DNA from 2 places in the Streptomyces sp. NPDC052064 genome. Region 1 is predicted to be linked to the other one. Evidence: riboswitches for the same ligand, from Rfam matches in the RefSeq annotation. Region 1 holds a riboswitch; the other holds the start of a gene.
The links. A riboswitch is a leader RNA that binds a small molecule or an ion and turns the genes downstream of it on or off. The one in region 1 is predicted to bind thiamine pyrophosphate.

Region 1 (3,400 bases):
GAGGCGACGCTCCGAGCATCCGCGCGGCCTCCTCCTGCCGCGGGTCGAGCTGCGCCCAGAGCCCGCCGACGGTCCGTACGACGACCGCGTAGTTGAAGAAGACGTGCGCGAGCAGGATCGCCCACACGGTGGTGTCCAGCCGCACGCCCCACATTTCGTCGAGCAGCCCGCCGCGCCCGACCAGCGCCAGGAACGCCGTGCCGACGACGACCGTCGGCAGCACGAACGGCACGGTCACGACCGCCCGCAGGACCTGCTTGCCCGGGAAGTCGAAGCGCGCGAAGACATACGCGCCGGGGAGCGCGACCAGCAGCGTGAGCGCGGTGGAGACAATCGCCTGCCAGGTGGTGAACCACAGGACGTGCCGGACATCGGACTGCGCCAGCACCTCCCCGATCCGCCCGAACTGCCAGACCCCCTCGACCTTCAGACCGCGCGCGACGATCGCGGCGACGGGGTAGGCGAAGAAGACCGCGAAGAACGCGACGGGCACGGCGATGAGCCCGAGCCGCGCCGCGCTCCCGCGCCGGTCCTCGCGGACGGTTACTTCAGTACGAGCGAGGTCCACGACTTGACCCACTGGTCACGGTTGTCGGCGATCTTCGCCGGATCCATGGTCTCCGGGTCCTTGGCCTGCGGCCCGTACTTCACGAACTCCGGCGGCACCTGGGCGCCCTCGCGCACCGGGTACACGTACATGTTGAGCGGCATGTCCTCCTGGAACCGCTCGCTGATCAGGAAGTCGAGGAACGCCTTGCCGCCCTTGGTGTTCTTCGCGTTGCTCAGCAGCCCGGCGTACTCGACCTGCCGGAAGCAGGTGCCCTGCGCGACCCCGGTCGGTGCCGCGGCCGGCTTCGGGTCGGCGTAGACGACCTCGATGGGCGGCGAGGAGGCGTACGACACGACGAGCGGCCGGTCCCCCTTGGCCTTCTTCCCACTGGCCGAGCCGGAGAACTCCTCGTTGTAGGCCTGCTCCCAGCCGTCGACGACCTTCACGCCGTTGGCCTTGAGCTTCTTCCAGTACCCCTCCCAGCCCCCGTCGCCGTACTTCGCGGCGGTGCCGAGCAGGAAGCCGAGGCCGGGCGAGGAGGTGGAGGCGTTCTCGGTGACCAGGAGGTTCTTGTACTGGGGCTTGACCAGGTCGGCGAGGCTCCGCGGCGGGTCGAGCTTGTGGTCGGCGAAGTACTTCTTGTCGTAGTTGACGCAGATGTCGCCGGTGTCGATGGGCGTGACCCGGTGCTTGTCCTGGTCGGCCCGGTACTCCGGCGCGATCCGGTCCGAGCCCTTCGGCTCGTACGGCTGGAAGAGACCGTTGTCGAGGGCGCGGGACAGCAGCGTGTTGTCGACGCCGAAGAAGACGTCGCCCTGCGGGTTGTCCTTGGTCAGGATGGCCTTGTTCACGGCCTGCCCGGCGTCGCCGTCCTTGAGGACGTTCACCTTGTAGCCGGACTGCTTCTCGAAGGCCGCGATGACGTCCTTCGAGGCGGCCCACGAGTCGTGACTGACGAGGGTCACGGTCTTGGAGTCGCCGGACCCCTGGCCGTCGTCGGACGACCCGCACGCGGCGAGCGCGCCGGCCATGCCGAGCCCGACGACCACTGCCGTCAGCCGCTTCTTGTTGTTGCTCACTGGATTCCTCCTGGAGTGACCAGGAGAAGACGCGGCCCTGCCCGGGACTTGTCGGGGGTCCCGGGCAGGGCGCAACAGCTCGAGTGATGACCGATCTCCCTACCCAGAATGACCTGGGCCAGGTTCGGAGGGTCTGCGGCCGTGTGCCGCACTCTCAGCGCTGTGGCGCTCCCCTGTCGGAATATGAAGGTGTCGGAAATGCAGGTGTGCTTACGCCGGTCAGACTACCGTTCGGTGGCCGCGAGCTGACCACACGCCCCGTCGATCTCCTGACCACGGGTGTCCCGGATCGTCACCGGCACACCATGGGCCGCGATCGCCTCCACGAACGCCTTCTCGTCCTCGGGGCGCGAGGCGGTCCACTTGGAGCCTGGCGTCGGGTTGAGCGGGATCAGGTTCACATGCACGGGCCTGCCCTTGAGCATCCGCCCGAGCCGGTCACCGCGCCAGGCCTGATCGTTGATGTCCCGGATCAGCGCGTACTCGATGGACAGCCGGCGTCCGGACTTCGCCGCGTACTCGAACCCGGCGTCGAGGACCTCGCGCACCTTCCACCGCGTGTTCACGGGGACGAGGGTGTCGCGCAGCTCGTCGTCGGGGGCGTGCAGCGAGATCGCGAGGCGGCACTTGAGGCCCTCGTCGGCGAACCGGTGGATGGCAGGGACGAGACCGACCGTCGAGACGGTGATCCCGCGCTGCGAGAGCCCCAGCCCGTCGGGCTCGGGGTCGGTGAGCCGCCGGATGGAGCCGAGGACCCGGTTGTAGTTGGCGAGCGGCTCGCCCATGCCCATGAACACGATGTTGCTGAGCCGCGCCGGCCCGCCCGGCACCTCACCGTCCCTGAGCGCCCGCATACCGTCGACGATCTGGTGCACGATCTCGGCGGTGGACAGATTCCGGTCGAGCCCCGCCTGCCCGGTCGCACAGAACGGGCAGTTCATCCCGCACCCGGCCTGCGAGCTGATGCACATGGTCACCCGGTCCGGGTAGCGCATCAGCACGGACTCGACGAGCGTCCCGTCGAACAGCCGCCACAGTGTCTTGCGCGTGGTGCCCTGGTCGGTCGACAGATGCCGCACGACGGACATCAGCTCGGGGAGCAGCGCCTCCTGAAGCCGGCCGCGGGAGCCGGCCGGGATATCGGTCCACTGCTCCGGATCGTGCGCGTACCGCGCGAAGTAGTGCTGCGAGAGCTGCTTGGCACGAAACGGCTTCTCCCCGACAGCGGCAACGGCCTCCTTGCGCTCGGCAGGAGTGAGGTCGGCGAGATGCCGCGGCGGCTTCTTGGCTCCGCGCGGGGCTACGAAAGTGAGTTCTCCGGGTGCAGGCATAACCCGTCCAGTGTGGCAGATCAACTCCGGGAGCCCAGGCCAGAGAGGGGTGGGGGCGGTCACCCGTGATCACCGTCTGTCATCGTCGATCAGCTCGCACGGCTCAGGGGCGGCCCAGGGACGGCCCAGGGGGCTCTGCCGTTTTCAGCCCGCCACACGCCAACCGGAATCATGTGTCAAACGTGTCGATGATTCCGGTTCGCGAACACGACGAAGAACACCTCATCGGCGATCCGGGATATGAGATCGCCAAAGGCTTGGGTCATTCGCAATTCCACGAGAGTCGCAGCAAGGCGTTCCCGACGCGGTGCGGGTCTTCGCCGTCCGGCGACGTGCTACGCATAGATGGCCCATTGGGCGTCGGATTGTCGAGGATCAAGAAAAGAGGTTCTCCGATGATCCCGTATTTCATCACCGCCGCGCCTGCCGGGAAGAGCGGA
Region 2 (3,400 bases), on a different contig from region 1:
GCGACCGTCGTCAGCTCCGTCCCGGACGCGACCAGCGACCGCTCCAGCACGTCGAGGCTCGGTGCCCCGCCCGTACCCATGATCAGGCGGGAGGTGAAGGACGTACCACCGAGGACAAACGGATCGTCGGCCATGGTCAGCCTCCTTGGACGGCGGTGAGGACTTCCACGCGGTCCCCCTCGGCCAGGGGGGTGGACGGCCACTGCGCGCGCGGGACGACGGTTTCGTTGAGGGCGGCGGCCACGCCGGACCGCGAGGCGGTGAGCGACCTCACGACGGTGTCGAGAGCCGTACCGGGCCGGACGTCCCGGGGCTCCCCGTTGACGGAGATGTTCATGCGGGCTGCTCCGTGAGTGCGGGGACGGTGCTGAATCGCTTCGGCGTGAAGGGGCGGGCTTCCTCGGGGAGCTCACCGGTCGCCAGGACGTGCGCCATGGCGTCGCCGGTGACCGGCGTGAGCAGGACGCCGTTGCGGTAGTGCCCGGTGGCCAGCAGCAGTCCCTCCAGCCCGGTCGGGCCGAGCAGCGGGGCGTTGTCGGGGGATCCGGGCCGCAGTCCGGCCCGGGTCTCGGTGAGGGGCAGCTCGGTGATGCCCGGGACCAGCTCGTGCGCGTCGCGCAGCAGCTCGTACACGCCGCCCGCGGTCACGGTGGTGTCCCAGCCCAGCTCCTCGCTGGTCGCCCCGACGACCAGCTCGCCGCTCTCGCGCGGCACCAGGTAGACGTGGCTGCCGCGGACGACCGCGCGTACGGTCCGGCTCAGGAACGGCCCGTGCCGCTGCGGCATGGTCAGCCGTACGACCTGCCCCTTCACCGGCCGTACGGGCGGCAGCACGTCCTCCGGGACGCCCGCGAGCCGCCCGCTGAGGCTGCCCCCGGCCAGTACGACCTGCCCGGCGTCCAGCGGGGTGCCGTCGTTCATGACGACGCCCGTGGCCCGGTCCCGCCCGACGGTGAGCCGCTCCGCCCACACCCGGTGGAAGACCACACCGGCACGCTCGCACGCGGCGACCAGCGCCCCGGCCAGCCGCCGCGGGTCGATCTGGTGGTCGCCGTCGACCCGCAGCCCGCCGCGCACACCCGGCGCGAGCATCGGCTCCAGACGCCGGCACTCCCGCCCCGACAGCCACTGCGACTCCAGGCCCGACTGCTGCTGCAAGGCGTGCAGTTCGCGCAGATGGGCCCGGTCGTCGGCGTCCAGGGCCACGGCGAGCGTGCCGCACCGGCGGTAGCCGAGGTCGTGGCCGGTCTGCTCGGTGAGCTCGGCCGCGAAGTCCGGATAGCGCCGGGCGGAGGCGAGATTGAGACCGAGCAGGGTCTGCTCGCCGTAGTGCAGTTCGGTGACGGCGGCCAGCATCCCGGCCGCCACCTGTGCGGCTCCGCCGCCCGGCTCCGGGTCCACCACGGCCGTGGCGAGCCCGCGCTGCGCGGCCCGCCACGCGGTGACCAGGCCGATGATCCCGCCCCCGATGACGAGGACGTCTGACGTTCGCGTACGCGACATGGGCGTCCAGCCCCTCCCTTCGCCGGCATGACCCGGATCAGGTTCGTACGGTCGGAGGCCGCCAGCCTCCCTCTCAGCCCGGTGCGTCCGGGCTCCCGCGAGTGCCTTACGTTGGCCACCCACCCTAGCCCGATGCCGTATGCGGCAGTAAGGGAGCCACCGCCATGGCCCGATCCCTCGACGGTCTCGTCCTCGCCCCTGTCGCCGACCAGGCACCGGGTCAGGTGGGGACGCGCACCCGGTTCACGTACCACGAGAAGGACGGCGAGGTCTGGGCCGAGTACACGGGCGGCGACGTCGTGCGCGGACATCTCGTGGGTACCCGTGAGGGCGACAGGCTGGACTTCCGGTACGTACAACTCAAGGGGGACGGAACCACCTCCTCCGGGCACTGCGTGTCGACGGTCGTGGAACTGCCCGACGGGCGGGTGCGGCTGGAGGAGAGCTGGAAGTGGGAGTCCCAGGCGGGCAGCGGGACGAGCGTTGTGGAGCAGGTCACTGCGCATGAGCGCTGACTGACGGAATGTCAGTTGTCTATGGTGATCAGGTGAGCGAGCAGACGCAGGAACCAGGTTCGTCCGCGCCGCGGCGCGTGGTCGTGGCGGGCGCGGGCATGGCCGGTGTGCAGACCGCCGTCGCCCTGCGCGAGCAGGGCTTCACCGGCACGGTGAGCCTGATCGGCGCCGAACCCCACCAGCCGTACGACCGGCCCCCCTTGTCCAAGGCCGTCCTGCTCGGCAAGGCCGAGGGCTCCGCCTTCGACGTCGACTTCGAGGCCCTCGGTATCGAACTCCGGCTCGGCTGCGAGGTGCAGGGCCTGCGCCCCGGGGATCATGAGCTGGACACCGAGGACGGGCCCCTGCCGTACGACATCCTCGTCGTCGCGACCGGCGCCGAACCGATCCGGCTGACCGGGGCGGAGGGCGTGCCGGGCGTGCATCTGCTGCGCACCCTGGACGACGCCGAGCGGCTGCGGCCGGTGCTGGCCCGTCAGCACGACATCGTGGTCGTCGGCGCGGGCTGGATCGGCGCGGAGTTCGCCACGGCCGCGCGCGAGGCGGGCTGCGCGGTGACCGTCGTGGAGGCCGCCGACCGACCGCTCGCCGGGGCGCTGCCCGCCGAGGTCGCCGCGCCGATGGCCGGCTGGTACGCCGACGCGGGTGCCGTGCTGCGGACGCACGCGCGCGTGGAGCGTGTGGAACCCGGCGCTGTGGTTCTCGACGACGGCTCGCGGCTGCCCGCCGGCGCGGTCGTCGTCGGCATCGGCGCCCGTCCGGCCACGGCCTGGCTGTCCGGCTCCGGGATCGAGCTGGGCACGCACGGCGAGATCGTGGCCGACCAGCACCTGCGTTCGTCGGCACCCGACGTATACGCGGTCGGGGACTGCGCCTCCTTCCCCTCGGGCCGGTACGGCGAGCGCCTGCTGGTGCACCACTGGGACAACGCCCTCCAGGGGCCGCGCACGGTCGCCGTGAACATCGTCGGCCGGGCGTCGGGGGAGACCCCTGCGGTGTACGACCCCGTGCCGTACTTCTGGTCCGAGCAGTTCGGGCGGTTCGTGCAGTACGCCGGGCATCACGCGGCGGCCGACACGACCTTGTGGCGGGGGGACCCGGCCGGACCGGCCTGGACGGTCTGCTGGCTCCGCGGCGACCGGCTGGTCGCGCTGCTGGCGGTAGGCCGCCCCCGGGACCTGGCGCAGGGCCGCCGCCTGATCGAGTCGGGCACGCCGATGGATCCGGCGTTGCTGGCGGACCCGGCGAGGCCCTTGAAGGCGGCGACGGCGTAGCTGGAGAGGGGTGCGTGTCCGCCCAGGTGGGCGGGCCCGACTTCCGACTGTCAGTGGGGGATGGCAGGCTGGTTTCCGTGACCGAGATTGACGCAAAGATCGATGCTC

Region 2: it holds a riboswitch for thiamine pyrophosphate, as region 1 does, so the genes downstream of both, thiO (glycine oxidase ThiO) here and ACZ6TU_RS22470 (thiamine ABC transporter substrate-binding protein) in region 1, are expected to answer to the same signal.

What each region holds. Positions count from the first base shown of each region.
Region 1 covers NZ_JBVJJE010000008.1:120,569-123,968, forward strand. Annotated here, with positions in the region: gene ACZ6TU_RS22465 (ABC transporter permease) at 1-568, opposite strand, end outside; gene ACZ6TU_RS22470 (thiamine ABC transporter substrate-binding protein) at 544-1,581, opposite strand; TPP riboswitch at 1,708-1,814, opposite strand; gene rlmN (dual-specificity RNA methyltransferase RlmN) at 1,854-2,960, opposite strand.
Region 2 covers NZ_JBVJJE010000003.1:302,883-306,282, forward strand. Annotated here, with positions in the region: gene ACZ6TU_RS09250 (thiazole synthase) at 1-134, opposite strand, end outside; gene thiS (sulfur carrier protein ThiS) at 137-337, opposite strand; gene thiO (glycine oxidase ThiO) at 334-1,503, opposite strand; TPP riboswitch at 1,501-1,612, opposite strand; gene ACZ6TU_RS09265 (avidin-fold protein) at 1,668-2,018, shown strand; gene ACZ6TU_RS09270 (NAD(P)/FAD-dependent oxidoreductase) at 2,051-3,292, shown strand; gene ACZ6TU_RS09275 (Rv2175c family DNA-binding protein) at 3,370-3,400, shown strand, end outside.